Regions from separate parts of the Sporomusa sp. 246TCP1 genome, predicted to be linked through region 2. Evidence: riboswitches for the same ligand, from Rfam matches in the RefSeq annotation. Region 2 holds a riboswitch; the other holds the start of a gene.
The links. A riboswitch is a leader RNA that binds a small molecule or an ion and turns the genes downstream of it on or off. The one in region 2 is predicted to bind cobalamin.
Positions count from the first base shown of each region.

Region 1: it holds a riboswitch for cobalamin, as region 2 does, so the genes downstream of both, AC1ECB_RS18805 (nicotinate-nucleotide--dimethylbenzimidazole phosphoribosyltransferase) here and AC1ECB_RS10675 (hypothetical protein) in region 2, are expected to answer to the same signal.

Region 1 is NZ_CM170492.1:3,953,743-3,982,010, reverse strand. It holds gene AC1ECB_RS18865 ([FeFe] hydrogenase, group A) at 1-936, shown strand, start outside; gene AC1ECB_RS18860 (iron hydrogenase small subunit) at 949-1,260, shown strand; gene AC1ECB_RS18855 (cytochrome b/b6 domain-containing protein) at 1,273-1,974, shown strand; gene mobA (molybdenum cofactor guanylyltransferase) at 2,133-2,726, shown strand; gene AC1ECB_RS18845 (hypothetical protein) at 2,833-3,018, shown strand; gene AC1ECB_RS18840 (radical SAM protein) at 3,052-3,930, shown strand; gene AC1ECB_RS18835 (DASS family sodium-coupled anion symporter) at 4,243-5,649, shown strand; gene AC1ECB_RS18830 (gamma carbonic anhydrase family protein) at 5,680-6,228, shown strand; gene AC1ECB_RS18825 (nitroreductase family protein) at 6,250-6,885, shown strand; gene AC1ECB_RS18820 (DedA family protein) at 7,001-7,585, shown strand; gene AC1ECB_RS18815 (hypothetical protein) at 7,869-8,066, opposite strand; gene eutJ (ethanolamine utilization protein EutJ) at 8,270-9,085, shown strand; cobalamin riboswitch at 9,196-9,394, shown strand; gene AC1ECB_RS18805 (nicotinate-nucleotide--dimethylbenzimidazole phosphoribosyltransferase) at 9,519-10,553, shown strand; gene AC1ECB_RS18800 (response regulator) at 10,611-12,248, shown strand; gene eutS (ethanolamine utilization microcompartment protein EutS) at 12,547-12,888, shown strand; gene AC1ECB_RS18790 (EutP/PduV family microcompartment system protein) at 12,899-13,324, shown strand; gene pduA (propanediol utilization microcompartment protein PduA) at 13,327-13,602, shown strand; gene pduB (propanediol utilization microcompartment protein PduB) at 13,627-14,418, shown strand; gene AC1ECB_RS18775 (propanediol/glycerol family dehydratase large subunit) at 14,440-16,110, shown strand; gene AC1ECB_RS18770 (propanediol/glycerol family dehydratase medium subunit) at 16,127-16,777, shown strand; gene AC1ECB_RS18765 (diol dehydratase small subunit) at 16,798-17,310, shown strand; gene AC1ECB_RS18760 (diol dehydratase reactivase subunit alpha) at 17,324-19,147, shown strand; gene AC1ECB_RS18755 (glycerol dehydratase reactivase beta/small subunit family protein) at 19,153-19,641, shown strand; gene AC1ECB_RS18750 (BMC domain-containing protein) at 19,623-20,201, shown strand; gene eutM (ethanolamine utilization microcompartment protein EutM) at 20,203-20,481, shown strand; gene pduL (phosphate propanoyltransferase) at 20,578-21,228, shown strand; gene AC1ECB_RS18735 (flavoprotein) at 21,241-22,041, shown strand; gene AC1ECB_RS18730 (EutN/CcmL family microcompartment protein) at 22,113-22,400, shown strand; gene AC1ECB_RS18725 (cob(I)yrinic acid a,c-diamide adenosyltransferase) at 22,407-23,381, shown strand; gene AC1ECB_RS18720 (aldehyde dehydrogenase family protein) at 23,414-24,850, shown strand; gene AC1ECB_RS18715 (SLBB domain-containing protein) at 24,885-26,216, shown strand; gene AC1ECB_RS18710 (BMC domain-containing protein) at 26,236-26,787, shown strand; gene AC1ECB_RS18705 (MIP/aquaporin family protein) at 26,813-27,541, shown strand; gene AC1ECB_RS18700 (ArsR/SmtB family transcription factor) at 27,777-28,100, shown strand.
Region 2 is NZ_CM170492.1:2,191,784-2,195,958, reverse strand. It holds gene AC1ECB_RS10685 (hypothetical protein) at 80-604, shown strand; gene AC1ECB_RS10680 (hypothetical protein) at 601-1,269, shown strand; cobalamin riboswitch at 1,313-1,493, shown strand; cobalamin riboswitch at 1,630-1,812, shown strand; gene AC1ECB_RS10675 (hypothetical protein) at 2,023-2,556, shown strand; partial or broken gene AC1ECB_RS10670 (TonB-dependent receptor) at 2,630-3,031, shown strand; gene AC1ECB_RS10665 (TonB-dependent receptor domain-containing protein) at 3,033-4,175, shown strand, end outside.

The sequences.
Region 1 (28,268 bases), 1.8 Mb from region 2:
CTGATAACAGAAAAAATGTATGGAGCAATGAAACAGGCTGGGTTTAAAGTTCTTGACACTGTCTTTACTGCCGATCAGACCATTATGGAAGAAGGCATGGAGCTTATTGCCAAGATTCGTCACTACGCGTTAGGGGAGCCGGCAGAACATCATTTAGGGCCTTTGCCACAGTTTACATCGTGTTGTCCGGCCTGGGTTCGGTATGCCGAGCTGTACTATCCTGAAGTTTTACCCAACATGTCTTCGGCCAAATCACCGATGATGATGGCTGGCGCACTGGGGAAAACCTATGGTGCCAAAGAAGTCTGGAAGGTTAACCCGGAAGATATATTCATGGTAGGCGTTATGCCTTGTACTGCCAAAAAATTTGAGGCTTCCCGTCCTGAATTCAAAAGTGCTTCTGAGTACTGGAAAACACAAGGCAGATCAGGAAGTTATCCTGATATTGATGTAGTGCTAACTACAAGGGATTTAGCCCGTCTGTTTAAGAAATTGAATATTGACATTAGGACTGTCGCTGAGTTTACTGATAAGGATAATCCTTTAGCCCAATATAGTGGCGCAGGTACTATATTTGCCAATACCGGCGGTGTAATGGAAGCCGCTTTACGGACAGCCTATTTTGTAATCACCGGCAAGGAACTGGATGTGCTTGAATTCAAACCTGTTCGCGGTCTAAAAGGCGTGAAGGAAGCCAGTGTTACGATGGTAGATGCTAAAACAGGTAAAGAAGTTACGTTGAAGGTAGCTGTAGCCCACGGTATCAAGGAAAACGTAAAACCGCTTCTGGAAGAAGTTAAAGCCGGTAAATCACCCTATCACTTCATCGAAATTATGAATTGTCCGGCCGGCTGTGTCAACGGTGGCGGTCAGCCAATCAACCCAATGGGTACTTCCTGGCTGGATAAAGCCAAGGCCGTACTACCTTGGTCATAAGGAGGGAACACAATGGCACAGTATGATTATATAGAAAAGGCCGTAAAGGTCTCGCGACGTGAATTCATAGGAATCGTAGGTGTAGCCGGAGCAATCTTGTGGACCGGGGCCTATGTTGCTACAGATTTGGTACAAGACCGCACAAAATACATCAAGCTGCGGGCACAAGGCATTTATAATGATGATGTAAAAGCGAAAGTCCGTCAAAGCCATAACAATCAGGCAGTTACTGATGTGTACAAAAAATTTGCTCAGAATCCGCTCAGTAATTTGGCCGAAGAACTGTTTCATACTAAGTATGTAGACAGAACGAAATTAGTGTAGGAGGGATAATTGATGAGCCAGCATGATGAACATGGACCGTGGGTACTCAAGCACCCTCTTATCTCGCGGCTATTTCACTGGGGATTAATAGTAGGTTTTTTACCAGCAGCCATTACCGGATTTTTTATTTGGCTAAAACCATTTGGTGAAGCTCTGCAAAATGTGATTATGCAAATCCATATTGTTGGTGCAGGCATTCTTACAATAGCGTGTATTTTTTACACGATCTTTGCGTTGGACAGAATTGTGGCCTTTACCCGCCGGATATTTACCTTTGATGAGCGGGATATGGCCTGGATGAAGATTTGTGGTGGCTATCCGCAGAAAATTCTATTAGGCAAAACCATTCCAGTGCCGCCAATGGGTAAAATGAACTCTGGTCAAAAACAAATGGGGATTATGATGCTGATTGGTGGTATACTGTTAATTGTTACCGGTTGGGCACTATACGCATTCCTGCCGGTAGCGCCTAAAGTAGCCATGTACTGGTTTGATATGGTGCATTTGGTGGTTGGTATTGTCCTGGGAGTGTGCGTATTCGCGCATATCTTCCTCGGAATTTACAATTGGGGCGAATTTTTGTGCATGTTTGGTGATGGAACTCAGCCGCGTCGTGAGGCTGAGCATCATAACCCGGTATGGGTTGAAAACGAAATTATGCGAGTAAAAGCCAATGAGTCTGTATCTGTTACAGGGCAGCAGCATGTGCGTTAACAATAAGGCGCAGAAATAGCTCCACTATTTTGAACAGCTATATACAAATGTTGGAAAATTGCAGGTGGGTGGTGTGCTATAAAACACCCATTTGCACCTGCAAAATTTTTAATAAAAAAGTATAATAGAAATAGAATTCAATAGGCTAGGGGGCTATTATGGCGGTGAGTGGAATAATATTGGCAGGTGGACGCAGTTCACGCATGGGGCGTGATAAAACACTGCTATTATTTAAAAATGAAACTCTTATCGAACGTACTGTGCGAAAACTGCAAAACTTTGTGGATGAAATAATTATTGCCAGTAACCATACAGCAAAATATAATTTACCGGGAATTGTGGAGGTTCCAGACAGCTACCCGGGCATGGGCCCGCTCGGAGGAATGCATGCCGGACTTATGACCGCTCAACATCAGTATTCATTTATAGTCTCCTGTGATATGCCATTTTTTACAGAAGAGTTAGCCAGGTTTTTACTGGGGCGAAGAGCGGGATGTGATGTAGTAGTTCCTGAGATAGGAAACCGGTTGGAACCACTTTGCGCTGTCTATTCACGCAATTGCATAAAACCGATAGAAAAGTGTTTGCAAGCAGGTGTTAGTCAGGTATTTAGATTTTATCCTGATGTAAGAGTATGCAAAATAGTTGAAAGCGATTTACGGCAGGTTGGTGACCCTAAAGAAATATTTTGTAATCTTAATACACCAGAAGATTTATCCTATCTTGGTGAGAGCGATAAACCAGTTAGTTAATCTATCGGTGTAATATAGCCTGGTCTGCTTGGCTTTTGTATAAGAAGCCATAGTTAGTCTATTTGGAACAGTTGAAGCGTGAAAGTATCTGGGGAGAGGTGATAATGTGAAAACATATGAAGTTAAGCATCATCTTTGCTCAACAACAGGTGAGGTTATCTTAATGATGAATACAGTAAAAACTAGTAGCGCGGAAGATGCTAAAAAAATGGTATATAGTATGCTGTATAAAAATAAACCGAGTGACGCAAAAGTGAAGTTCATGTATGTGCGCAAAGTAGCTAACAATTAATCTGTGCTCGATTGCCGGGAGAGAAAATCGCCTATGAGATATGAAGGAAATATTTACAGCCCCCATTTAGCAGGAGACGATTACATACTACAGTGTACGATTGGCTGCAGCCATAATCAATGTACATTTTGCTATATGTATAAAGATAAGCAATATCGTTTGCGTGAGCTAAATGAAATTCTAAAGGATATTGAGCTCGCAAAAGAATACTATGGTGATGTGAAAAAGGTTTTTCTTGCAGACGGTGATGCATTAAGTATGCCTGTAGAGCATTTAATCAAGATATTAGACTGCCTGTATGATACTTTTCCCAGTCTAACATATGTTGGTACTTACGCCAGCGCCGTTAGTATATTGAATAAAACGCTTGCTGAATTGATAGACCTTCAAAAACATGGATTAGTTGAGGCTCATCTGGGTGTAGAGAGCGGAGATGAAGAAGTTCTTCGTGCTATACGAAAAGGCGTTAGTCGTAGGGAAATGGTTCAAGCAGGGGGCAAGATAAGGCAAGCAGGTATAAATCTGTTTGTAACCGTGATTTTAGGGTTGGCAGGTAAAGCGCCTAAAGCCTGGGAGCATGCAAGGAATACGGCGCTGATTTGTAATGAAATTCAGCCGGATTATATAGGTATTCTAACAATTATAGTACAGCCAGGAACTGAGCTCTATGAGAAAACCCAAAGCGGGGAGTTTGAAATCCCGGAAGAAATGGAAATATTGGCAGAGCTGCGCTTAATGATTCGAGATATGGAGTTGAAACATTCCGGTATTACTTCGATTCATCCATCTAACTGTATCTATTTGGAAAATATTATGCCTGAAGGCAAAGATGAACTGCTGCGAACACTTACCGGGATTATAGACAGTAAAGACGTATCCAAGCTTCGTCCACGGGAGACAGACAGGGTATAATGAAAATTGCTGCCGTGCATTAGGATAAAATGAAGTTGTAACGAAAACAGGGCCATATGGCCCTGTTTTCGTTATTAAACAATCTACCCTTCGTATCCCTTTGCGCTCTTTGTGTCCTTTGTGGTTTAACAAACCTAACAGACGGATGGTGTATTGACTACGTTCCACCACTCAGCGTTTGCTTTTGCCAACACACGCCCCCGCCTGCAAAAATCTTTAACGTTGTATATAGTTAAAAATAAAAAAATTTTGTAACAAGGAAGAGAAAGTGGTAGTATTAAAGAAGTTTTTATTTAAGAAGGAGATGAGTATGTGAAAGTGCGCTTTGCCAAAATCGCCGTTTTGTTGACTGTTGCCGGAGTGTTTTTTGCTTATCCGGCCCCCAGTGGCTTAAGCGTAACAGCGTGGCATTTATTTGGTGTGTTTGTTGCTTTAATACTGGGTCTTATTTTGCAACCATGTTCTGAACCGACGTTATTATTAGTTATTACAACGTTGGCAGGGATATTTGTTCTGCCCATTCGTGAGATACTAGTTGGGTACACTGATACAATGATGTGGCTGACACTGGTAGCTTCGATGATTGGTGTCGGCCTGAAAAAGTCCGGACTTACCCGCAGGATTGGTCTTTGGTTAATTAGTCAGTTTGGCAAGACAACGCTGCGGATTGGTTATATTTTAAGCTTTATTGATATGATACTGGCTACTAGTACGCCGTCTTCACCAGCCCGAACAGGCGGGTTGGTGTATCCGTTGGCTGAGGGGGTTATTGAGGCTAGCAGTTCCGATAATCCGAAAGGCAAGCAGCGAACAGGTGCCTATTTTACCTTGTTGACATTTACTGCCAGTATGCTTTCCGGTGGTTTGTTCATGACTGGGATGGGGCCAAATCTGATCAATGTTAAACTGGCTCAGGATGTGCTGGGCATAAGTATTAGTTGGCCATTATGGACTGTGGCGGCGTTACCGGGATTTATCGGTTTTTTATTGACACCTTATATTGTATATAAGCTATGTCCGCCGGACACTACCTCTATGGTGGCGGTGCGGGCCGCTGCTAAGCGTGAATTGGCAGGTATGGGCCATATTAGCCGGACTGAGTTAACTGCAATTGGAATATTTTTAACAATATTGATTCTATGGTCCACAGGTACGGTAACAAAAGTAGATAGCACGCTAGTCGCCTTTATTGGTGTATCACTTATGCTGGTAACCGGAGTTCTTAACTGGAATGACTTGGCCGAAACCAAAGCAATGTGGTCGCTTCTTATTTGGTTTGGTGCGATTTTAGGTTTTTCAGTGGCACTGACCAAGCTTGAATTTTTTACTTGGTTTGCCGGGGTTATCAAACTATTGCTGCCGACCGCCGGCTTGGGTTCCTATAGTATTTTGCTGTTAGTGGCGGCGCTGGCCATTGTGCCGCACTATTTTTTCGTATCCTATACGGGCTATGTGGTAGCCTTTTCGCCACTTATTTTTTCCTTTGTCGCAGCTACTGATGTACCCAGGTATCCGGCCTTTTTTGTGTTAGCCTATTTAATGATTATTTCTTGCACATTGACGCATTATGGCAACGCGTTAGGGCCGCTTTTGATGGAAAAGGGATATAATGATAAAAAGACCTGGTGGTATGTTGGCACCGTAATTACTGTGCTGCATGTGGTGCTATACTTGACAGTAGGTGTTGTTTATTGGCGGTTGATTGGGTTATGGTATTAGCAGTATGTTATGATATGAGGAGCTGTAGCAATGTTCATAGAATTTGAAGGAATTAGACCAACTCTTGATGAAGAAACTTTTGTTGCCGATGGTGCTAAGGTTATTGGTAATGTTACTATGAAACAATTTAGTAGTCTGTGGGTCAATGTTGTTGTCAGAGGAGATGTTAATCGAATTGAAATTGGCCGCTACAGCAATGTACAAGATAACAGTGTTGTGTATGCAGACAATAACCAGCCGACAATAATTGGCGACTATGTTACAGTTGGGCATAACGCCATCCTTCATGGCTGTATTATTGAAGAGCATTGTTTAATTGGTATGGGAGCCAGTATTCTTACAGGTGCGGTGGTAGGTAAAGGCAGCATTATTGCCGCCGGGGCAGTAGTTAAGGAGAATCAGATTATTCGTCCTCATTCCCTAGTGGCTGGCGTTCCTGGCAAAGTGATGAGCTTTGTACCAGAGGAATGGGACAACATTCATGCTCAGGCAATAAAATACAAGGCACTCTGGAGGAAATGGCGTAAACTGATGCGCGGTGCTGACGGCGAAGGCTATCAGGGTGAAAAGATAATATAATGTCTAAGGGGGTTAGTTGCTATGGACTTGGAATTTATTTACAGGCGTCATAGTGTAAGGAAATTTACAGAGGAACAAGTCCCGGAGCAGACAATTAAAGAGTTAATTAAAGCGGCTACTTATGCACCTTCAGGGAAAAACCAGCAGAATTGGCATTTTGTTGTTATCACAAATAAAAAGAAAATTGCTGAGATTGCCCGGATTGTTGAGAGAAAGAACGCTGAGTTGTGCACATATTTATGTGATGAGAAAAAAATCAAGGGGTTAAAGGGAAGCCTGCCTTATCAAACAGTTTTCAAAGCTGCGCCTGTGTTGATTCTTGTGTATGCCGGTCCTTACGCTACTATTGCTGATATGCTGTTAGCTGATGGCATTATGCCGCGCGAGGAAGCCATAAAATATGCTAACCCCAATCCTGGTATTCAAAATATCGCAGCCGCTTTGGAAAATCTACTGTTAGCTGCCGCCAGCCTGGGTTATGGCACTTGCTGGATGACCGGACCGACGCATGCCGCTGAAGATATTTCTGCATATATTGGTTTTAATAAAGAAGGCTATCAGCTAGCTGCCATGACACCACTGGGTGTTCCTGCTGCTGATAAAGTATCAGTGCCGCCGCGAAAACCGGTGGAGGATGTGTTAACTTTTATTTCTTGATATGAGAAAAGACTGGTGTTGTACCTAAAAAAAATCCGGATATCCGGATTTTTTTTTATATCAGGGATACATTAGCAATGTATCTATTACGCAGTGGAGGTTGGGTAATTCGACAATGGAACAAGCAGTACTTAATCATATCGACACCTATGGTTACTTTGCTATTTTTGTAGCTATGTTGCTTACAGGTACAGGCCTGCCCCTACCAGGGGAAGTAACCTTGGGGATTACCGGTTATTTAGTATATAGCGGGCAACTAGAAATGCTTCCTGCGATAGCGGTCACCGCATTGGGAGATTTACTGGGGGCTGCTATTAGTTATGGACTGGGTTTGTTTAGTAGAACAAATATCGCTCAACATTTTTCCTTCCTCATACCAACTGAGTCGAAACTGCTGATGATTGAGAAATGGCTTAATCAATACGGCATTTTCACTATTGTCTTTGGAAGGTTGCTACCTGTAATTCGCGGCGCTATTCCAATTCCGGCAGGCTTTGTCCAGATGAATGGCAAGATCTATATTTCCGGAATTTTTGTTAGTTCAGTTATTTGGTGTGGTGCTCTTATCTATCTGGGAACTGGGCTAGGGCATAATTGGCAACAGTTAGCTGGTTTAGGTAATTCGATTGGTTTGACAGCAGCAGGTGTGTTGGCTATCACCATTCTAATTGGGTATTGGCTTTTTTGCGCAAAAAAATAACTCCAGCCGGTACCCCTCGTAACTTCCGTAACCCCCCGGCCTTTGCCGGAAAAAGCGTTCCGCAGGAGAAAAGCCGGGCGGTATTCCGTTAAAAAATCCGTACTGTTTGAGCGTAGCGAGTTTACGGATTTTAGGAATATCGTCCGGCTTTTCAGCTTTTGGAGGCTTAGGGCCTAGACTTTTTGTTACTTTTGGGGCAATGCCAAAAGTAAAACCCCGCTCCTTGTACTCCATTGACTCAACGTAAGACAAAGGATTGCGTTAGCGGTTTTCTTATTTGCTGCTAAACAGGACGGCGGGCAAGAGTACGAAGTTTCATTTCATGTTCGCCGGTGACTTCTGCCAGGGACTTTAAGTCTTCGTGGATGTTATCAACTTTTCTACTGGTTAATTGGAGCAAATGATAGATGTCTTTTTGCTGGACTTCGCCGTATTGGTCAATCTTGCTTTCTAAGCGGGTAATATTGGCTTTGGTAGCCATAGTGGATTGGATTGTGGATGACGGTATCCATATCAGATTTACCAACAGAAAAAGGCAAGAATCTACTATATACAAGTGTGAAAGGGGAGAGTAAACTACAGGTAATAAAAATTATGACTATGGTGACAGGTATTTACCCAAATTTTAAGGGAATATAATACCATAGCCATTTGAGAATGACGGTGGGCGGCAGGGGGACTAATGTGGAAACTTATGAGAAGATTCATCGATTGCATGAATTGATTGAAACCAAAACGGTAGCCGATTTGCCAGGCCCCTACAAGGTAGGTGTTGACCTGGGAACAGCCGATGTGGTGCTGGTTGTTATTGATGAGGCAGGTAATCCGGTGGCGGGTAGTATGCAGTGGGCTTCAGTTGTAAAAGACGGTTTGGTTGTTGATTTTCGGGGCGCCATGGTTATTGTTGAAGAGTTGAAGGCTGAGGTTGAAGCGCGAATGGGAGTTACCTTAGTTAAAGGAGCTACTGCTATTCCGCCTGGGACGATGGGAAGAAACGCGATGGCCTGTGGTCATATTATTGCCGGGGCTGGTTTGGAACCCGTCTGCCAGGTAGATGAACCGGTGGCGGCGGCTATGGCTTTGGGGATTTCGCATGGCATTGTGGTAGACATTGGCGGTGGTACTACTGGTATTGCTGTTTTACATAAGGGAGAGTTAGTTTTTACGGCTGATGAACCAACAGGGGGTACGCATGTGTCCCTAGTTTTGGCAGGGGCATATAAGATATCTTTTGAAGAAGCGGAGTTATTGAAACGCGACTTGACTCAGCACCGCAAAATTATGCCGGTGATTCTGCCGGTTGTGGAAAAAATGGCAACTGTGGTTAAAAATATGTTAATTGGCTATGAAGAGTTTGATGACTATCCTATCTATGTTGTGGGCGGTACGGCGTATTTGCAGGGGTTTGAAACCGAGTTTGGCAAAGCGTTTGGCCGGCAGGTCCATGTACCGCCCCATCCTTTGCTGGTGACACCACTGGGAATTGCAATGTTTGGTTAGGTTTTTATAATAGAACTTTTCTGACTAAAAGTTTCAACATCTTGCGAACCTACATAGGCTAACAGGAGAATGGTCATAACTGTAGAACGAGTATAGCAGATCAAAATTTAATAATTTGCCACCATACAGGTGCCTCTTAGTAAGCTAAGAGGAGAATAGGGAAGTTCGGAAGGATTGCAATCCTTAAACGACGCGGTCGCGCCACTGTAATCGGGGAAGAATGCTTTTATTATGCCACCGGCAAGCGGGAAGGCAAGGGTGTTCTTATGATCCGTAAGCCAGGAGACCTGCCTGTTTTGGCTGTTATTTACCTCCGCGCCAGAGGTAGTACCAGAAGGACAGGATTTTATGAAAATATAACCCTGGCCCTTTTGGGCTAGGTTTTTTTTTATTTATTGTATTGGCGCAAAACAAAAAAATAGGGGGATTCAGCATGAATTTTCAGGCAAGAGTAGATGATTTAGTTAATGGTGCAGCAAAACCAGTAAATAGCCTAGGCCTATTAGAGAAAATTTTTAAAAAAATGTTATTGGCCTGGGGTACGATGCATCCGGAAATTAAACCCTATCATTTAATATTTGCAGCCGATAATGGCGTTATTGAAGAAGGTGTGGTGAATTTTCCCGAGGAAATTACCTACCTTCAGGCGCAGAACATGGTAGACGGGCGAGCGACTATTAGTTGTTTTTGTCAGGTTAATAATGTTCCCTATTCGGTAATTGATATTGGAATCAATAACAAAAAAACAGTAGGCATCAACCGCAGAGTTGCTTCCGGCACCAAAAATTTTATGAAAGAGGAAGCCATGACACCGGCTGAATTTGAGCAGGCCTGGCATGTAGGGGAAGAGATGGTTAATTATGCCATAGATACCCAAGACGCTAATTTGGTGTCTTTTGGCGAGATGGGAATTGGTAATACTACTACTTCTTCCGCCGTGTTGCATGCCATGACCGGTATTTTACCTGAATTTGTCGTAGGGTATGGAGCCAGTACACCAACGAATGAGGTTATCAGAAGAAAGTGTGTTGTAGTGGCTAAAGGCGTTGAGCGCCATCGGGAAAGCTTTTATCGCATTGAGGATATTTTGCGCTGTGTTGGGGGCTTTGATATTGTCGCCATATGCGCGGGTATGATTGCGTGTGCAAAACGCAAAACTCCTTTTGTCATTGATGGTTTCATTACCGCTGTGGCTTTTGCCTGTGCCGCACGGATTAGCAGGGAGGTAGAGCATTGCGGGTTACCTTCCCATATGTCCAAAGAGCCGGGGATGTCTTATGCGATGCTGTTAGGTAATATATTGGCTGATGATATACCCATCAGGGCTAATATGGGATTAGGCGAGGGAACCGGAGCTATATTGATGGTTGCCATGCTTAAAACCATGACCTATACTATGTATAATATGGCGAAACTTTCTGATTTTGAGTTAAGCACACCAGAACCGCAGCGAGTGGCAGGTATGTAATAAGTAAGGCTATATCTTCCTGCTTGTTGCTGATGAAAAGATATAGGAGACACAGGTATGTATACACTGTTGATTGCCGATGACGAACAATTAGAGCGGCAGGCCTTGCGGTTTATTATTGAGCATAATTGCCCGGAGATTCACATTATTGCGGAAACCGGGGATGGCAAGAGTGCGGTAGTTATTACTGCTGCCGAAAAACCGGATATTGTGCTCATGGACATTCGTATGCCTGAGATTAATGGTCTGGAGGCGGCACGTGCCATTAAAGCAAGGGTGCCTGATACAACTATTGTCATGCTGACGGCCTTTGATGAATTCAATTATGCCAAAGAAGCGCTGTCGCTGGGCGCGGCAGAGTATCTGTTAAAGCCGCTGCGACCGAAAGATTTGCTGCAAACGCTACAGACTATTGCGGAGAAAATCACCCACCGGAAACGCAAGGCACAGGAAGAAGCCGAGCTCAAAAAAAATCTTGATCAAGCCTTGCCGTTTATCAAGAATTCATTTATCCATGACGTGATTACCGGCAAGGTTACTGATCTGGCCAACTTTCAAGATCGGGCTGGTTTCTTGGGATTTAAAGCGGATTCCGGCGTAATTTTGGTGGCTAATATTGATAATTTTAAACAGCTTACCCGTAAGACATCGGAACTGGAAAAACAGGTGGTTAAGCAGCGAGTATACACACATGTTTGCGAAATCGCCGGTAATGGAATATTGATTGTGCCTTTCGGCGGCGATGAAATCATTATTTTTGTCGGCTATGAGGGTGAAGTCGAGCAGGGACAAGTAGAGCGGCAAGTTAGGGATATGGCCAGAAAAATCAGGGACGGTATAATTCAGGTAGGCATTAGCTTAACAATTGGAATTGGTCGCTATTATACTGATCCGCTGCAGATTCATAAGTCTTATCTTGAAGCAGTAAGCGCACAGCAGCAAAAATTTTATTTGGGTGATAATCAAATAATTCACATAGACGATGTGCCTCACTTGAATGTCGCACCTTTCCACTACCCTTTTAATTATGAACGTAATCTCCTGGATAAAGTTCGCTGTGGTGAACGGCAGCAAGCTAAGGAAATTTTGGGGCATATTTTACACGAAATTTTTACAGCCAAAGCTAGTATGGAGACGGTAAAGGCGTGTGTACTCGAACTGCTCATAGTATTATCCCGAGCTGCTGTCGAGGGCGGTGCCAATCTCGAAAAATTAACGTTGCTCAATTTTAACTGTATAAATCATTTGGTAAGCTGCTCAGACCGGGAAGAGGTGCGTCACTGGATTTTGGATTCCCTGGATCAATTCCTGGATAATATGCTGGAAAACCGCAGCAGTATGAATGTAAGACTAATAAATAAGGCTTGTACTTATATAATAGAAAACTTCCATAAAAGTATCTCTTTAGATGAGGTTGCCCAAACTGTCCATTTAAGTCCTTACTACTTCAGCCGGATTTTTAAAGCCGAAAAGGGCTGCAACTTTGTTGAGTTTTTGACTAAAGTCAGAATTGACAAGGCTAAGCTTATGCTGCGTAACCCGGAACAGACAGTTGTTCGCGTGGCTGCTGAGGCCGGTTACCAGGATGCCAGTTATTTTTGCCGGGTATTTCGTCAGGAAGTGGGGGTTACACCCAATCAATACCGTACAGAGCTTAAAAATAGCAGACCAAGTTCTGAAGCAGTAAAAGGGTAGCAATAAGTTTTGGGAATATAACAAAAAAATACTATTGTGGCGGCAAATGCCACCGGGAGACTAGACGGATATAAAAAAGACTGTGAAAAACAGTCTTTTTTTTGTTGTGATTTGGGAAAACACCGATAATTCACAAAGAAGTACCATAGGGTGAAAACAGGTTTTTTTAAGGACATATTTGGGCGGCAATACTCGCAAATATGTCCTGTGGTTACGCAACTTCATCTCAAGGTAAATTTTTTTAAAAAACTAATTAGTAAGAGAAGTCAAAAAGACAACAGAATTGTGAGGTAGGGTTATGCTTCAAGAAAAACCGAGAGTGGTACAAGAATATGTGCCTGGTAAACAGGTGACGTTAGCTCATCTTATTGCCAACCCCAAAAAAGAACTGTGCGAGAAGCTGGGGATTGTCGATAAGGGAGCCATCGGCATCTTAACAATTACTCCTTGTGAAGCAGCGATTATTGCAGCCGACGCAGCAACTAAAACGGCAGCAGTACAAATTGGCTTTATGGATCGTTTTACTGGTTCTGTGGTTATAACCGGCAATGTTTCAGCTGTCGAAGCAGCCTTAAATCAAGTAATCAACCTATTATCAGAGGGTCTGGGTTTTTCAGCCCCCAAACTGACAAGGTCCTGAGCCTGTGATTATGCTGGTCGGACCTGTGGGAGCAGGAAAAACATCATTAATTAATGCCCTTAACAATGACTGTAACAAGGCTGAAAAAACATCAAGCATCTGTTTTACTAACGGAGCCATCGATACACCTGGTGAATATGCGCAAATGCCGCGTTTTTACTCGGCGTTAGCCGTGACAGCGACTGAGGCCACGTTAGTTCTCATGGTTCAGGATGCCACAGATTGTCGTATCACACTCCCCCCCGGATTTACTGCCATGTTTCCGCGACCGGTAGTAGGAGTAGTCACCAAAATAGATGCCCCCGGGGCTGACCAGGAAAAAGCCAAAAACCGTCTTTTACAGGCAGGAATCAAAGAACCTTTATTTTGTGTTTCTGCGTATACCGGAACAGGTTTGGCTGAATTAACAGAATATCTCACGCGAAAGGAGGTGTAACTATGAGCGATGCGTTAGGTATGATTGAAACAAAAGGTTTGGTAGGAGCTATTGAGGCCGCTGATGCCATGGTCAAATCAGCTAATGTTATTTTGGTAGGCTATGAAAAAATTGGTTCAGGGTTAGTCACTGTGATGGTGCGTGGTGATGTTGGAGCTGTCAAAGCTGCTGCTGATGCAGGAGCTGCTGCTGCCAGAAATGTAGGCGAGGTGGTATCTGTTCATGTAATTCCCCGTCCGCATGCAGATGTTGAGAAAATTCTTCCTACAGTTAAATAGCCATAATTTTGGAGGTGTAATTATATGCAAGACCAGTTGATCGAAAAGGTCATGGATGAAATTAAGAAACGCATCGAGACAGAAGCTCAAGCCGCTCCTGCCCAGGAAGTTGTAAAGACCGCCTGCAATCCTGGTATTACCGAATTTGTTGGTACCGCTATCGGTGATACTGTTGGGTTGGTTATTGCCAACGTCGACCCGATGCTGCATGAAAAAATGAAACTTGATCCCAAATATCGCTCTATCGGTATTCTTGGTGCCCGTACCGGGGCCGGCCCGCACATTATGGCCGCTGATGAAGCCGTAAAAGCCACTAATACCGAAATTGTAACAATTGAACTTGCCCGTGATACCAAAGGTGGTGCCGGTCATGGCTGCCTGATTATTTTCGGAGCCGAAGAAGTATCTGATGCTCGCCGGGCCATTGAAGTTGCCTTAAAAGAACTTGACCGTACTTTCGGTGATGTATATGGTAACGATGCCGGTCATCTTGAACTCCAATATACGGCCCGTGCCAGCTATGCGATTAATAAAGCCTTTGGCGCACCTATTGGCAAAGCCTTTGGTCTAATTGTCGGTGCACCTGCTGCTATTGGCGTCTTAATGGCCGATGTCGCCGTAAAAACTGCTAGCGTTGAAGTTGTCGGCTATGCCAGTCCGGCTGGCGGCACTTCTTTCTCCAACGAAGTTATTCTGCAAATCACTGGTGACTCCGGTGCCGTTCGTCAAGCAGTAATTGGTGCCAGAGAAGTGGGTAAAAAAGTATTAGAAGCTATGGCTGGTCCGGCTCCGTCCACGACAACGCCATATATCTAAAAATAACAGGGGGGAATTGTGATGAAGAGATCAAAACGTTTCGAAGTGTTGGAAGCCCGCCCTGTGAACCAGGATGGTTTCGTAGTCGAGTGGCCGGAAGTTGGCCTGATGGCTATGGGCAGCCCCAACGATCCTAAACCCAGTATTAAAATTGAAAATGGTAAAGTAACTGAGATGGATGGTATTCCCCGGGCTCAATTCGACTTTATCGATCAATTTATCGCCGATTATGCCATTGACACCGGCATTGCTAATAAAGCAATGGCTATGTCTGATGTTGAAATTGCCAAAATGCTTGTTGATGTCAACGTATCGCGTGACGAGCTTGTTAAACTGATTCGTGGTTTGACGGCAGCGAAGATTGTTGCTGTACTCAACACCATGAACGTAGTAGAAATGATGATGGCTCTGCAGAAAATGCGGGCCCGGAAGATTCCTTCCAACCAGTGCCATGTTACTAATCCACAAGATAATCCGGCACTTATTGCTGCCGATGCCGCTGAAGCAGCCTTGCGTGGTTTTGATGAAATGGAAACCACAGTAGCTGTTGTCCGGTATGCACCGTTCAATGCGTTGTCTATACTAGTAGGCTCCCAAGTAGGCCGGGGCGGCGTGCTTACCCAATGCGCTCTCGAAGAAGCAACCGAATTGCTCTTAGGCATGCGAGGCATCACTGCGTATGCCGAAACCATCTCGGTATATGGCACTGAAAATGTATTTGTGGACGGTGACGATACACCCTGGTCCAAAGCATTCCTGGCCTCGGCTTATGCTTCACGCGGTCTTAAAATGCGCTTTACCTCCGGTACTGGTTCGGAAGTTCAAATGGGCTATGCAGAAGGCAAATCCATGTTGTACCTGGAAGTTCGCTGCATTATGCTGACCCGCGGCGCTGGGGTACAAGGTCTCCAAAACGGTTCGGTAAGCTGTGTTGGTGTACCTGCCGCTGTTCCTTCCGGTATTCGCGCAATTCTTGGCGAAAACCTGACAGCAGCGATGCTTGATCTGGAAGTTGCGTCAAGTAATGACCAAACCTTTACCCATTCTGATATTCGCCGTACCGCCCGAACCCTGATGCAAATGCTGCCAGGCACTGATTTCATTTGTTCCGGTTACAGCGCAACTCCGAACTATGATAATATGTTTGCCGGTTCCAACTGGGACGTAGATGACTATGATGACTGGAATATTCTCCAACGCGACCTTATGGTTGATGGCGGCCTCAAACCGGTATCGGAAGAAGACGTTATTGCTATCCGTAACAAAGCGGCCAAAGCTATTCAGGCAGTATTCAAAGAATTTGGCTTCCCGGCTATTACTGATGAAGAAGTGGAGGCTGTTACCTATTGCCATGGTACCAAAGAAATCATTAAACGGAATGTTGTTGAAGACCTGAAGGCTACCGAAGATATGATGAAACGGGGCATTACCGGCGTGGATATCGTAAAAGCCCTTGCCAAAACTGGTTTTGTTGATGTCGCTGAAAATGTACTGGGTATTCTTAAACAACGTATTTCCGGCGATTATCTCCATACCGCAGCAATTCTCGATAAAAATCTTAACGTTATTAGCGCTGTAAATAACAAAAACGACTATGCCGGGCCGGGAACAGGCTATCGCATCAGCAAAGAACGTTGGGATGAAATTAAAGACATACGCCAGGCGATAAAACCGTCTGATTTTGACGTGTGATCTAGGGGAGAGGTGGATGGAAATGGAAATAAACGAACAATTAATTCGCGAAATAATCGGGCAGGTTCTAGCCGGTATGGCTCAGCCAGGAGCTCCTGCTAAAGCAGCCACAGCAACCGGACGGCCCATGATATTGGCGGAAAAAGGTGAAGCCCGCCCTGGTATCCGTTCGGACGAAGTTATCATTGCCTTAGCTCCGGCCTTTGGCAAATATCAGAATAAAACCATTGTAAATATACCACACAGTGATGTACTCCGCGAAATGATTGCCGGCATTGAAGAAGAAGGCGTGCACGCAAGAGTGATTCGGGTTCTGCGGACCTCTGATGTAGCGTTTGCTGCTCATGATGCTACGAAACTTAGCGGTTCAGGTATCTCCATTGGTATCCAGTCCAGAGGCACTACCGTAATTCATCAAAAAGGTTTGCCACCGCTCAGCAATCTGGAATTGTTCTCACAATCGCCGCTGCTTGACCTTGAGGCCTATCGGCAAATCGGCAAAAATGCTGCGCAATACGCCAAAGGTCAATCCCCGACCCCGGTTCCGACCAAAAACGACCAGATGGCTCGTCCAAAATACCAGGCTATTGCAGCCGTACTTCATATTAAAGAAACCGAACACGTAGTTCCCGGCGCTAAACCGGTTGAACTCGATGTACAGTTTTAACTAGGCGGAGGTGAAAACAAATGTCAGAAAATAAATTGTTAGAAGATATCGTTCGTGAAGTATTAAAATCCATGGCTGGTGCTCCCCAGGCAGTTACCTGTCAGGCTTCGGCAACTGCCGGTCTTTGCCCTGAGCGTGATTATCCGCTGGCAAGCAAGCGCCCTGAACTTTTAAAAACTCCTACAGGCAAAACACTGTCAGAGATTACGTTAGATAAGATTATGAGCGGCGAGGTAAAAGCCGATGACGTTCGTATTACCCCGGAAACGCTTAGAATGCAGGCCGAGATTGCTGATGGTGTAGGCAGATACCAGTTTGGCAACAACCTTCGCCGTGCGGCTGAACTTGTTGCTATTCCGGATGACCGTGTTCTGGAAATTTATAATGCCATGCGTCCCTATCGTTCCACTAAACTTGAATTACTGGCTATTGCTGAAGAACTGGAAGGTAAATATAACGCAAAAATTAATGCCGCTTTGGTGAGAGAGTCCGCAGATGTATATGAGCGCCGGAACCGTCTCAGAGCGGACTAAGGTGGGAAGTTTCATGCCTATTATTGCAGGCGTGGATATAGGAAACTCCACAACTGAAGTATGTTTGGCCCAAGTAGAACAAGGCGAAATCAAAAGATATTTTGCCAGCAGTATTAGTAAGACAACAGGCATCAAAGGAACACTGGCGAATGTCCCCGGCATTATTATCGCTCTTCAGGAAGCTGTAAGCACGGCCGGGCTGAGTTTGAAAGCGGTAGATCAAATACGGCTTAACGAAGCTACACCGGTTATTGGCGATTTGGCCATGGAGACCATCACGGAAACCATTATCACCGAATCCACCATGATCGGACATAACCCATCTACTCCGGGTGGTATTGGTTTAGGCGTCGGTATGACGGTTGCCTTTAGCCAGCTTCCTGGTGTTCACCCGGGAGAAAAAGTTATCTGTTTGATTCCTAAAGGCATTGATTTTGCAGATGCGGCGCAGGGCATTACTGCTGCCATGAGTAGGGGTGTTGCCGTACAAGGGGCGATAGCACGGCAGGATGATGCTGTACTTATTGTAAATCGCCTGGAACAGATAATACCTGTTGTTGATGAAGTTACATTAATTGAAAAAGTTCCGGTGGGAATGCTGGCTGCTGTTGAGGTGGCAGAGGCCGGACAGACCATAACAACCTTATCCAATCCCTATGGGATTGCTACTGTATTTGATCTGTCACCGGAAGAAACCAAAATGGTTGTACCCATTGCCAGAGCTTTGATTGGCAATCGCTCGGCAGTCGTTGTCCGCACTCCTGAGGGTGATGTAAAAGCCAGATCCATTCCGGCGGGTTTCATCACCATTGTAGGGCAAAAGGGCAAAGCCGATATTGATGTTGAGGCAGGTGCAGCCGCGATCATGGAAGCGGTGGAACGGGTGCAGCCGGTGGTGGATGTACAGGGCGAAGCGGGGACTAATGTTAACGGCATGTTGGAGCGGGTGCGGCAGGTAATGGCTGAGCTTACTAGCCAGCCGGTAACGGAGATGAAAATCCAGGATTTATTAGCTGTTGATACCTTTGTACCGCAAAAGGTACAAGGCGGCTTAGCCGGGGAATTTGCGCTGGAAGGAGCGGTAGCGCTGGCGGCTATGGTTAAAACCAGCCGTTTGCCGATGCAGCAGATCGCCAACAAACTCCAGGAAGAACTGGGTGTACGTGTTGTAATTGCCGGTGTCGAAGCCAATATGGCGATTCGCGGTGCCTTAACCACACCCGGTACTGATATACCACTGGCTATTTTGGATATGGGTGGTGGCTCAACCGATGCGGCCATCATTACCAGAGACTCTAAGACCCACTCCATTCATTTAGGTGGGGCTGGTGATATGGTAACAATGCTGATTAATTCCGAACTGGGACTCAACGATTTTGACCTGGCTGAAGATATTAAAAAGTATCCCCTGGCGAAGGTTGAAAGTCTGTATCATGTCCGGTTAGAAGACGGCACAGTAAAGTTTTATGATAAACACTTGCCGCCGCAAGTATTTGCCCGGGTGGTTATTTTGAAGAATGATGGTATGGTTCCTATACCCTTTGATCATGCACTTGATCGAATCCGGCATGTACGGCGGGAAGCCAAGAAACGTGTTTTTGTTACCAATGCACTTCGTTCCTTGAAGCGGGTTGCTCCTACCGGCAATATCCGGCATATTGAATTTGTCGTATTAGTCGGCGGTTCAGCAATGGACTTTGAAGTACCTGATATGGTAACAGACGCCTTAGCGGAGTATGGTATTGTTTGCGGTCGCGGAAATATACGCGGCAGCGAAGGCTCAAGAAATGCTGTTGCTACAGGTTTGGTACTGTCTTATCTAGATAGTGAGGCGTGAGCATTATGCAGTCAGCTACAACACTAAATAGACCCAGCATAATTATTTGTGCCTTTCCCCATGCCGGCTATGAAGCTAAATTGCGGGAACTTCAGGCTGGAATGGAAGAAGAAGGGGTGCCCTATTCATTCTTAGACGGTAGTTCGGCAGATGCCATAGCCCTTGCCTATAAGGGGGCGCAGGCTTCGTTGCTCGGAGTGGGCGTAGGTATTAGTCCGGCTGCTATGTGTATTCATTATCAAAAAATGCCTGAAGGCCAACCGCTGTTTATTCTTGAGGGGCCAGGCACTTTGCCGGAGTGGCGGTATTTTGGTTATAATGCCGCCCGGCTGGTGAAAGGATTACCTTTCAAAGGAAATCCGCTGCAAGAGGCCCCGGTTCCTGAAGATAATATGGCCCAGCTTTACGAAAGTGTTCGCAAGATTATCCTAAAAGTATTACAGGAAAGTGCTCAAGGCCATGGGGAGGTGAATACATGGTCAAAAATGCCTTAGGTCTGATTGAGGTAATAGGTCTTGCTGCTGGCGTAGAAGCAGCTGATGCAGCTGTCAAAGCGGCTAATGTAGAATTAATTGGCTATGAGCTTACCAAAGGTGGCGGCCTGGTTACTATCAAACTATGCGGCAGCGTAGGCGCTGTGAAAGCAGCTGTTGATGCAGGTGCGGCAGCGGCGGCGAAAGTAAACACAGTATATGGCAAACACGTCATACCACGCCCACACACTGAATTGGGCGGAATTCTCCTTAGCAAAGATACGGTAGGCCTAAACCCGGCTTTAAAGCCGGCAGACATTCAGCCGCCAGTTGCAGAGCCTGTCCCGGTTGAGACCGTAATTGAGCTTCAGGCTGAAGAAAGACCTGCAGCTGCGAATAAGGAAAGCATGATCATTCAAGCTGTAGAACTTGTGGAAGAACCACCGGCAGAAACAGTAAGTCAGGAACCAATCAATCAGGCAGAAGTTTGCAACTTGTGCGGCGATCCTGCATGTTCACGGAAAAAAGGCGATCCCAGAATCACCTGCATTCATTATGACAAAAACAAGGAGGATGAATAGTATGCGCGGAGAGGCATTAGGAATGGTTGAAACCAAAGGGTTGGTTGGCGCTATTGAAGCTGCTGATGCTATGGTAAAAGCGGCTAATGTGGTTTTGGTTGGCTATGAGAAAATTGGTTCAGGGTTAGTCACAGTTATGGTGCGCGGTGATGTTGGTGCTGTAAAAGCAGCTACTGACAGCGGTGCTGCTGCTGCCCAACGAGTGGGTGAACTGATATCAGTACACGTTATTCCCCGTCCTCATACAGATATTGAGAAGATTCTTCCCAAAGTTGAATAAGTAAGCACCGGGATTGCTTCGTCATACTTCAGTCGAGCATAGCGGGGCAATCTCGCTTTCCTGACAAGACCGGCAAGTGGCATTAATCGGGGTGAGATGATGGAACAAAAATTACTGGAACAGATTGTAAGCCAGGTATTGGCGGCCATGCCTGAATTAAATCAGGCGGCAAAAACAGAGCAAGGTATACCTGTTGGCGTATCTAATCGCCACATCCACCTCTCTGCTGAGCATATGGAAGCCTTGTTTGGCAGCGGATATATCCTTACCAAGGAAAAAGACCTAAAACAAGTTAATGAATTTGCTGCCAAAGAGACCGTTACATTGGTAGGTCCCAAAGGTGTTATGCGTGGTGTCAGGGTGTTAGGGCCTGTGCGCAAATCGACGCAAATTGAAATATCCCGAACTGACGGATTTACACTGGGAATTGCACCGCCGCTAAGAGATTCGGGTAATAGTAAAGGATCGCCCGGCATTGTTATTGTAGGTACAAAAGGAGCGGTTACCCTTACTGAAGGTGTCATTTGTGCTGCCCGGCATATTCACATGGAGGAATCGGACGCCCGGCGATTTAATGTCGCTGACGGTGACCGCGTCACTGTTACAATCAGTGGCCCCCGGGGCGGGACTTTTGGCGATGTGCTGGTGCGGGTAAACCCTAATTTCCGGCTGGAATTTCACATTGACACAGATGAAGCCAATGCCGTTTTTCTAAAAACCGGCGATATGATCACTCTGTGTAAATAGGGGAGAACTAGTATGGATAATGAAAAACTTGTGGAGTTAGTTACTGCTGAGGTACTGCGCCGACTCAGGCAGGCACAAAGCGAACCCCCAAAACAAATGCCTGATTGCCTGCATAAAGCGCTGGCTATTTTTACGGGTGGGAGCATTGGCCTTGAAACAAGTCTGGAAGAATTGAAAACTCTGCAGAACATGGGAACAGAACTCATTGTTGTGCTTTCACCGGCAGCAGAAACGGTTGTCGGTGAAAATTGGATAAGAGAAAAACTGGGTAAAAGCGTGCCGATTGTTACTGCAAAGTCTCCTTATCCAGGAAAATATCTGCGCAAGGCCGATATTGTGCTGGTACCGGTATTAACCCAGAATACAGCGGCAAAGTTAGCACATACCTTAGCTGATACCATGGTTTGCACCTTACTAATGCAGGCGCTGATGCTTGGTAAACCCGTAATAGCGGCAGCAAATGCCGCTGACCCGCAGGACGGGTGGCGGCTACAAAAGAATATGGGGCAAACACCGCCGGCGCTGCGCGAAGCACTGGAAAATAACCTGAAAAAAATTGCGACATATGGCATTGAGCTTACTCCGGTAACGAATTTGGCGGCTGCGGCCCAAAAGGTGCTAATCAAAGAATCACGCGTTGATTTGCCAGCTATGCCGGCAAGAACTGCTAAAAAGCAGGTACTGACTGCTGCTGCTGTTAGACATGCTGCACAGAGTGGAAACAGAGCTTTTCGTGTTGCCCAAGGTACCATTATCACTCCGCTGGCACGCGATGTTGCCAGAGAATGTAATGTGGATATCGTTTGGGACTAAGGCAGGTCAGTAGCAACATGGAAGTGATAGCAGCAACACCATTTTTTAGCAGGATGAAAGGAAGAGTGAATATGTGGGTAGGAAAAATAATTGGCACCCTTGTGGCGACGCCAAAGGATGACAGCTTAACAGGCAGCAAACTGCTCATTGTCCAGCCGACACGCTTTGGGACTACCGGCATGGCGTGTAAGCCTGTCGTAGCGGTAGACACAATTGGTGCCGGTACAGGTGAGACTGTACTTGTTGTTGATGGAAGTTCTGCCCGCCACGTAACAGGCAACCCGCATTCGGCAGTTGACGCAGCTATTGTCGGAATTGTTGACAGCATCGAGATAAATAAAAGTTTACTCGAGGAGTAATGCACCATGAAAGTGTATACCAAAACAGGTGATGAAGGGAAAACCAGCCTGCTGAGCAAAGAGCGGGTATTTAAAGACAGTGTCCGGGTACACGCTTACGGTACTATAGATGAAGCCAATGCCGCAATGGGCTTGGCAAAATCGCTGACTGACAAACAATGGGCAATCGGTATTATCCATGCTATTCAAAAGGATTTAATAGTATTAAATGCCGATTTGGCTACCGATAATGTAGCTAATAATTGCGACTATCGCATTACTGCTCAACATGTAGAAAAATTAGAAAAAATCATTGATAAGCTGGAACTGCAGCGTATTCCCCAAAAATATTTTGTTACCCCCGGAGAAACACAGACAAGTGCTGCACTTGATTTGGCGCGAACCATTGTACGGCGTGCCGAAAGGTATATTGTTAGACTGAGACGTACAGAAACTGTAAACCCATCGGTTGCCTTGTATGTAAACCGGCTGTCTGATTTGCTATTTGTTTTGGCCAGGTGCGTTGAACAGGAAGATCTGGTTACTAAGGTGACTCAAATCGTGATGCAGATTCTTCAAGGTTCAAAACAAATTGAGGGAGAGAAAAGAGCGATGTTAGAAAAAGCAAAAAAAATGATTGCGGCGGCTGAAAAGAAGGCCATTGAAATTAATGTACCGATGGTAATTGCCGTAGTGGATGTTGGTGGCAATCTTGTCGCCCAGGAACGAATGGACAATGCGCTGCTAGCCAGTGTTTCGATCGCCCTGAATAAAGCGTATACGGCTGTTGCTCTTAAGATGTCAACAGAACAAGCGGCAGCAGTATCCCAGCCCGGGCAAAGTCTATATGGAATCAACACTACTGATGGTTGCCGCATGGTCATATTCGGCGGTGGCATACCCATTTGGCAAGACGGTGTTTTGGTTGGTGGCATTGGTGTAAGCGGGGGTTCAGTTGATGAAGATATGTCTGTAGCCAAAGCCGGTCTGGCAGCCTTTTAAAGAAGGCAGTCTGGACGGAAGGAGGAAAATAAATGACTATTGATCAAAGTTTAGTTGCAAAAATTACTGCAGAAGTACTATCCAGGGTTCAGGAATATAAGCAAGGCACTGCTGATAACGGCGGTATTTATACCACTATGGATGAAGCTGTGGCGGCAGCTCGCAATGCTTATAAACAGCTGAAAAAGTTATCGATTGCGCAAAGGGAAGAACTGATCCAGGCAATGCGTCAGGTAACTCGTGAACATGCGCAGCTATGGGCCGAAATGGCGGTCAGGGAATCAGGCATGGGACGGGTTGCTGATAAAATCATCAAACATAACCTGGTTGCGGATAAGACTCCTGGTACTGCTGGTCTTCATACCGAAGCTTGGAGTGGTGATCGCGGGCTGACGTTAATTGAGATGGGGCCTTATGGCGTAATTGGTTCGATTACACCGACAACCAATCCGGCAGCAACTGTTATTTGTAATGCAATTGGCATGATTGCTGCCGGTAATACGGTTGTATTTAGTCCTCATCCTACTGCTAAAAATACATCCTTAACAGTCATCAAACAGCTAAATCAAGGAATTAGTAAAGCCGGTGGTCCGGATAATCTGCTAACAGCAGTTGCTGAACCCTCACTGGAAGCAACCACTGTCATGATGAACCATCCAGCCATCAACCTGCTTGTGGCCACTGGCGGACCTGGGGTAGTAAAATCTGTTTTGTCTTCCGGTAAAAAGGCTATTGGTGCCGGTGCCGGCAATCCACCTGCCGTTGTAGATGAAACAGCTGATATTGAAAAAGCGGCCAGAGACATTATTGCCGGCTGTTCATTTGATAATAATCTGCCGTGCATTGCCGAAAAAGAGGTTATTGTTGTTGGCTGTGTAGCTGATAAGCTGATGTCCTACATGCAACGGTATGGGGCGTATCTTATTTCAGGGCAGGATATTGACCGGTTAGCTAAGGTTATATTGACAGAAAAAGAGGAATTAGTTGCTGCCGGTTGTACGGAAAAACCCAGAAAGAGCTATGGCGTTAATAAGAAGTATGTTGGTAAAGATGCCAAGTACATTTTAAGTCAAATTGGTATTACTGTACCTGATAGCATTAAAGCTATCATTTGTGAGACTGCAGCCGACCATCCGTTTGTTATCGAAGAATTGATGATGCCGGTACTGCCGATTGTGCAGGTAAAAGATATTGACGAGGCTATTGAGCTTGCCGTCAAGGTCGAACATGGCAACAGACATACGGCCATTATGCATTCGAAAAATGTCGATAACTTAACCAGATTAGCCAAGGCGATTGAGACTACTATATTTGTGAAAAACGCGCCGTCATTTGCGGGAATCGGTGTTGGCGGTGAAGGATTTACAACCTTTACTATTGCAGGGCCGACCGGCGAGGGACTTACCTCTGCGCGCAGCTTTACCCGCCAGCGTCGCTGTGTTCTTGTTGATGCGTTTTCCATCGTCTGAGTAACATGATACGCCAAGGGAGTAGGTGAGGAGTATGCGGGAAGAAATTATCGCCGCTGTTAAAGCGGCAGGAGTAGTGGGAGCCGGTGGGGCCGGTTTCCCGACCTATGTAAAAATCAATGCCAGTGTAGATACCGTTATTGTTAATGGTGCCGAATGTGAGCCGCTGCTGCGGGCTCATCAACTTATTATGGCCAGTGAAAGCAGCAAACTTATTGCCGGTCTAAAGACCGTCATGGTGGCTACTGGTGCGCGACGGGGGGTTATTGGCCTAAAACGAAAATATGAGGCTGCTGTAACCAAACTACAATCTGAGCTTAAACAGACAAATGGTCAGGAAATTGAACTCTTTTTTCTGCCAGATATTTACCCGGCAGGGGATGAACAGGTGCTTGTGTATGAGGTAACCGGCAGAATTGTACCTGAGGGTGGCATTCCGCTGCATGTCGGCGTGGTTGTTGCTAATGTCGAAACGCTTATCAATGTAGCTGAGGCACTCGGTGGGCAGCCGGTTATTGATAAATACGTTACCGTTACCGGTGCAGTCAATAAGCCTGCTACCTTTAAAGTACCAATTGGTATGGCTATTCGCGAACTTATCCAATTGGCGGGCGGAGTTACTGCTAATAATTATGCCGTTATTGACGGCGGCCCCATGATGGGGAAGCTTACAACTGATGATCAGCCTGTTACCAAAACAACCGGTGGTATTATTGTGTTGCCTCCCGGGCATTCCTTAGTAACTCAAAAAGCCACCCCCTGGCCGGTCATTGCTAACAGGGCTAAAGCCGTTTGCTGCAATTGCCGGGCCTGTACTGAGGTATGCCCACGCAATCTCCTCGGCCATAGTCTGGAACCGCACCGGATTATGCAGGCTATCGGCAGGGGGGAGTACAATGAAGGGGATATTGTTACCAAGGCATTTCTCTGCTCAGAATGTGGTGCTTGTGAAACCTTCGGCTGCACTATGGGACTGTCACCGCGCCGGGTTAATGCTGAACTAAAGCAGCGATTTTCTCAGGCGGGAATGAAAAACTCTCACAATGTCAAGCCCCAAAAATCCCGCACCAATCGGGAATATCATCTCATTCCTACCAAACGACTGCTCTACCGTCTGGGTTTGGCTAACTATGATGTCAAAGCGCCGCTTGCGACAGCGCCGGTGATAACGAAGAATGTCAGAATATTGCTTTCACAGCATATCGGTGCGCCAGCCAAGCCTGTTGTTGCTGTAGGCACGATGGTCAACCGCGGGGACCTACTTGCTGTTATTCCTGAAGGCGTTGCTGTCGGAACCAACCTGCATGCCAGTATTTCAGGCCAAGTGGTTGCCGTGGACAGCTCAATCAGTATTCAGGCAATGTAATGAAGCAGGGGGGAATAAAATGAAACGTGCTATAGGATTGTTGGAACTAAAGAATATTACCAAAGGCATTCTGGTAGCCGATGCCATGTTAAAGGCGGCTAATGTTGAGTTAATACTAGCTCAGCCCCTGTGCCCGGGAAAATATGTTGTAATGGTCGGCGGTGATGTCGGTGCAGTGCAAAGTGCAGTTCGCAGCGGAAAAAGTGTTGGTGGGACAGAGAATGTAGTCGATGAATTTGTACTGCCTAACATTCATACCGATGTATTCCAGGCGTTATCTGGTTGTACTGAGGTTAAAGCAATCAAGTCATTAGGCATAATCGAAAGCTATTCAGTAGCTTCAGCGATTGTAGCTGCTGATACGGCAGCTAAAGCAGCTAATGTGCAATTGCTTGAAGTTCGCTTAGCGCGGGGAATGGGGGGAAAAGCCGTTGTTTCCATGACCGGCGAGGTTGGTGCAGTGACGGCTGCTGTTAAGGCTGGCAGTAATGTCATTAAAGACACTGGCTTCCTGGTGGATCAACTGGTCATTCCGGCCCCGCATCATAGTTTGCATCAGTCGTTATTTTAGAAAATTCAAAAGGAGGATTTATTTGATGACAACTCCGTATTTTGGTGAATTTCTTGGTACGGCCATTTTGATTGTCTTTGGTAATGGTGTAGTTGCGAACAGCTTGCTCAAATTTTCTAAGGCCGAAGGTGCTGGTTGGTTTAATATAATTACCGGCTGGATGGTGGGTGTTGGCATGGGCGTATATGTTGCTATTGCCTGTGGTGCACCGCAAGCAGATATCAATCCGGCAGTAACTTTTGCCAAACTACTTAATGGTGTGTATGCTACCCCTGAAGCTATTATGATTATGCTTGCGCAGATTGCCGGCGGCTTTGTTGGCGGCTGTATTACCTATTTGTTCTTCCGTGGTCACTGGGAGGTAACAGAAGATCAGGGTATTAAACTGGGCGTTTTCTGCACCGGCCCGGCCATTCGCAATTATTATCAAAATCTGTTATGCGAAATTATAGCAACATTTATGTTAGTTTTTTGTATTTTTGCGATGTTTTCCAAACCGGTTGGCGGTATGGCGCCAGGATTTGGCCCCTTCATGGTGGCAGTGTTAATCTGGGGCTTAGGTTCGAGCTTAGGTGGTACAACTGGATATGCCATGAACCCTGCCCGTGATTTGGGACCAAGACTTGCTCATGCTTTTTGCCCGATTCCCGGCAAAGGCAATTCTGACTGGGCCTATTCCTGGGTTCCCATCGTTGGACCATTTATTGGCGGTGGTTTAGCTTTTGCATTAGCCAAATCGATTGGTTTGATCTAATTGCTGTATCAAAAACTAGCCGGATCAAGAAATGAAAACCTCCTATGGCACTGAAATAGCTGCTGTAGGAGGTTTTACTGTTGCAAAGGTTGTATTTTGAAGAAAAATGATTTATTATATGATAAAGAACTAATATATTATAGTCGTAGCATAGGGCAGTCAATAGGTAGGGGGAACTTTAAGGTGATGTTTTGATATAGAAGATAAAACTAGGTTATTTTAAGGGGGAATACGCGTGGCAGAAGATATAGTAGTAAAGTTGACGGCTGATTTTTTTAAGACACTGGCTCATCCTGTACGACTTAGAATTCTTCAGAGCCTGGAACAGGGTGAACGCTGTGTGTGCGAGATTATTGAAGAACTGGACATTGAACAGTCTAATTTGTCACAGCATTTGAGCAACTTGAAGAAACAAGGGATAATCGACTCTCGCAAAGATGGTCAAAAGGTAATTTATCGAATCGTTTATCCCTCTGTACTTGAAATAGTTAGTGCAGCGGAAAAAACATTAAGTGAACAGATTGGTGCTAGTCAGAGTATATTGAAATTTTTAAAATAATCTCATGCTTTTTCTTACTTTAGCATAAAACAAACAGCACACTTTTACGTGCTGTTTGTTTTATTATGAGTAGGATGTTTCCCTGAAAAATGCTTGACGATCATGATTAAAATCGAATATAATCATATACGAAAGGATCTTTTTTATAACTCAAAAGATGGAACCCAA
Region 2 (4,175 bases):
TCCCCCTTTGGTCGTCACAGGGGGATGCTTTTATTTTTTAATTAATTCAGCAGGGAGAGGGCGTAAAGGAGCATTTACAATGAAGAATTCAGTACTGTTATTACTTGTGGGTTGTTTCTTACTTCCCGGTATTTCTGTACAGGCCGCAGAACCGGCAGATACTTCGCCGCTAACTTGGGAGATAAGCGTTTTGCAAAAACCAACCGCAGAAGAAATCGAGCGGCAACGCTGGTCTGATGTATATGCCAATGACATTGGTAGTTATAGATTTGACAATAAATCACTGCACATTGATGAAACCGATAAAAATTTGGTGCATGTTCTGATTAGAACCATTTTTGCCGATTCGAAGATTATCGGCAATTTGAACGAAAAGTATCAGGGAAAACTGAGCGCAGGTGACAAAGTCACTCTCAGCGAAATGCAGATGGTCTTTCAGCTAAAGGAAAAAATGTATGCAGTAACAGAGACCAGGATAGTTAGCGAACAAGGAATTGTAGTGGAAGATACCAAGAAAACTGCCAAATTTGTTGCTGTTACGCCAAATACCTTTGCTGAATCCATGTACTATATTGCTAAAAAGTGTAAGCAGGGATGCCTATGATCAAAATGCCAAATATTGATTTCGTTCACCTGGATACGGCAACCCCCAGTGAGCGGCAAGCGGCCGATCAAGAAATCGTACAATGGGCCGCAGAGGTGTTAGCGGAAGTGGTAAAAAAACCGGATGAGCTTAGCGAAAGACAATTAAATCGGTATTTGTATGTGATAACAAAATTCAGTCTGTTTTTGCCCAATGCCGCCAATCCCCTCGATTTTAATCAGTATTTTCTTTTTATTTTCTGCTATTCGTTATTTAATGCCATATATGTTGACAGACAACAAGGGCGGGTCATAAACTTTAGCACCGAAGATGTATATGCCGTCTTGATACTGATCTTCAAAAAATATTTTACCAACAATCACAATCGGCTGCCGAATTACTTTAAACTAATTCGAAATCTGAATGATACCAAAGCGTTTACCGAACAATTTAGGGAGCACTGTCAGGAAGAACGCAAAAAACTGGATTATTATGCGGTAATAGAATACCTGAACGAGAAAAAACTGGTAGAATTGGTTCCTCCGATACCGTCAATCAAAGTACATCCTAAGATCGTAACAACCATCTTATATGAACTTTGTCATTTAATCAGGCAAAGCAGTCAGAAGACAGCAATGGAAAATGACATGGCCGCCGGTAAGTGTAGTCTAGGGAAAGTGTTTTGAATCTGCTGTCAGGCGGCTATAACAATAGCAAATATAAGACAATACATAGCGTAAAGGTACAGGTGCCCGCAAGGGCTTCATAGAAAAGCCGGTGAAAGGCCGGCGCGGTCCCGCCACTGTAATGGGGAGCAAAGCCAAGAGATGCCACTGGGATACAAGTCCTGGGAAGGTTTGGCAGCGTAATGATCCAGAGCCAGGAGAACTGCCTGTACAACAATCACCGTTGACCTGCGAAGATGGGGAGGGGATTTAATGAACAAGCAGACGTAACCCCCCTATAATATTACAGGGGGGTTATTTTATTTACGCTTGTCACCAGGTGGGACAAGCAATGACTTACCAACAACAGCATAGCAGATATCACAGGATATCGGAATAGGTGCCCTGCGGGGCTTAATAGGGAAGCCGGTTAAAGACCGGCACGGTCACGCCACTGTAAACGGGGAGCAATCTCGCCTAGTTGCCACTGGAGCAATCGCTTTGGGAAGGCGCGGGAAAGCCATGAACCGGAGTCAGGATAACTGCCTATTTGACAATCACCATTTTACCTGCGAGTGACAGGGAGGGGATTACGTAAGGTTACCAGACCCTAAAGAAGCTGGCAGCTTAGCGTAAGCACTCCCCAAAAGGGAGTTTTTTTATTTGCTATAGAAAGAGGTGAGACAATTAATACTGGTCGTCGCGTACCTATATTTAATGAATAGCGGTAGCTAAACAAGTTTAGTATGCGGATTATTTGAAAAGGAGCGGAGAATGAAAAAAAAAATAATCGTATTTTTAGTGCTTTTCAGTTTAGTGCCATTTTTGTCTGTTTATGCTGCCGAAAAGGCTGAAGAACCTGCAAGTGGAAGTTGGGAAATGAAGATTTCACGTGAGAAGAAACTAACACCGGCGGAGGAAGAAAGAGAGCGCTGGGTAGGAGTATTTGCCAATGATATAGGTATATATATGTTTGATTGCAAATCTCTGGCAATGGTTGAAAATGAGAAAAATAGTGTCAATGTTCTTGTGAGAACGATATTCACCAACTCCAAGGTTGTTACTCAATTGAATGAACAATACAAAGCAAAACTCAATGCCGATGATAAGGTAGGCTTTAGCGAAATGCAGATGACTTTTAAAGTCGATAAAAGAAAGTATCTTGTTATGGAAACCAAAGTTTACAGTGCTCAGGGTGTTTTGCTGGAAGAAATAAAAGCAAAAGAAGCAGTTTTCAAGGAGGTACCGGTGAAAACATTTGCTGATTCCATGTATGAAGTAGCAAAGGCTTTTTCGCGGAACCAGTAATGAACGGATTTTATTGAGGATGAGAACCTAATTTATCATTAATGTGAAAAATAATTATTAAAGGGGCTTAGCGATGAATAAAAAAAAGGATTTAGAGAAGAGAATAGTTATTGCTTTGCTTTTGGGGCTTAATTGCGTAAACGCAACTGGGTATGCCGAAGAAAATAGTGACCAGAGTAACACTAACCCCAAATTTTCCTTAGAGGCAATAACAGTAGAAGCGGCAAGACCGGATTGGGAGAGCAAGCTTTCCCCAGGTACAGTGACAGTTATCAGACCGGACGATTATCAGGGAGAACAGAAATCTTTACCAGACTTATTAAAAGAAGTGCCGGGTGTTCATGTACGTGAAGTTAACGGTAAAGGGCAATACACGACTGTCAGTGTGCGTGGCTCTACCGCTGCGCAGGTAGGCGTGTTTGTTGACGGCGTTTTGTCAAATCTCGGTGGTGACGCTGCCGTAGATCAAAATACCTATGCGCAAATGGAGCGCTTATGACAGCAGCCGTTGGGGCGGTGCTATTGACGGTACCTATAAAGCCGGCAAAAATCATTTAGTGGAATTTATGGTTAATTATTCTGATGAAAATATGGATGTTGCCGGTTCTGGTATTACAGATGGTACCTTGGAAACAGGCTATTCTTCAGCTAACCGTTATCGTACGGATTATAGTCAAAAGCTGTTCAATGTACAGATGCAGGATACGATAACACTCAATAGGAAAGGCGACCTGTGGCTGACGCCGAGCGTACGTTATAACCAATCCGAAATACACAGCGGCAATGCCGTAGGCTGGGCCAATAATGCGGGGACTCCTGCCGAGTGGATGTTTAAAGCTATCGACCAGCAGGATAACAAGGCTACCTGGCAGTTGGCCTTGAAAAAACAGGTTAATGAGAACTTTACGCTGCGAACTACCTGCGGTACCTATTACCGTTTATTAAATTTATATGAGATAGCAGGTGACGGAGGCGGTATTTTGCCGGCACCTATTTCAAGCAATAGCAACGTTAAGGGACTAAATTTCCCGGTACCGGAAGAAGGAAAACAGTTTGATATCAGTGCTATTTGGGATGGTAAGCTTTTGGGTGCTGACAGTAAACTCCAATTGACTTATTTTTATCGCGATTCGGACAAACTCTTAATGCTGTGGCGGTATGGCTATGATTACTGGAGTTATTCAAATTCTGCCAATGGTACAGCTCGCGGTATTGAACTGCAGACAGATTTTAATTGGGAAAAATGGGATCTGAGCATAGGCGCAACTTATCTTAAAACTTCTGCCGTTCAATGGAATGATTCTCCTTCTGTTAAGCAGGAACCTTACTCCGTGCATCGAACCTATACGCCGGACTGGGAGGGTTATCTGCGCTTAGGTTATCGCCCTGATAAAAAGAATATTGTTTTTGGCGAGGTTAAATATGTTGGTGAAATGTATACTTCCTATTACGAAAACACACCATCAATACAAGATTCCCTGACGACCATTGGTCTGGGAGTTAAGCACAACTTTACTAAAAATTCCCAATTAGTTATAGGATGCAATGATATCTTTAACAGGGGACCAAAATTGAAGATCCACCAGGGAAATTACGTATATAATGCCGATTATCCTTTG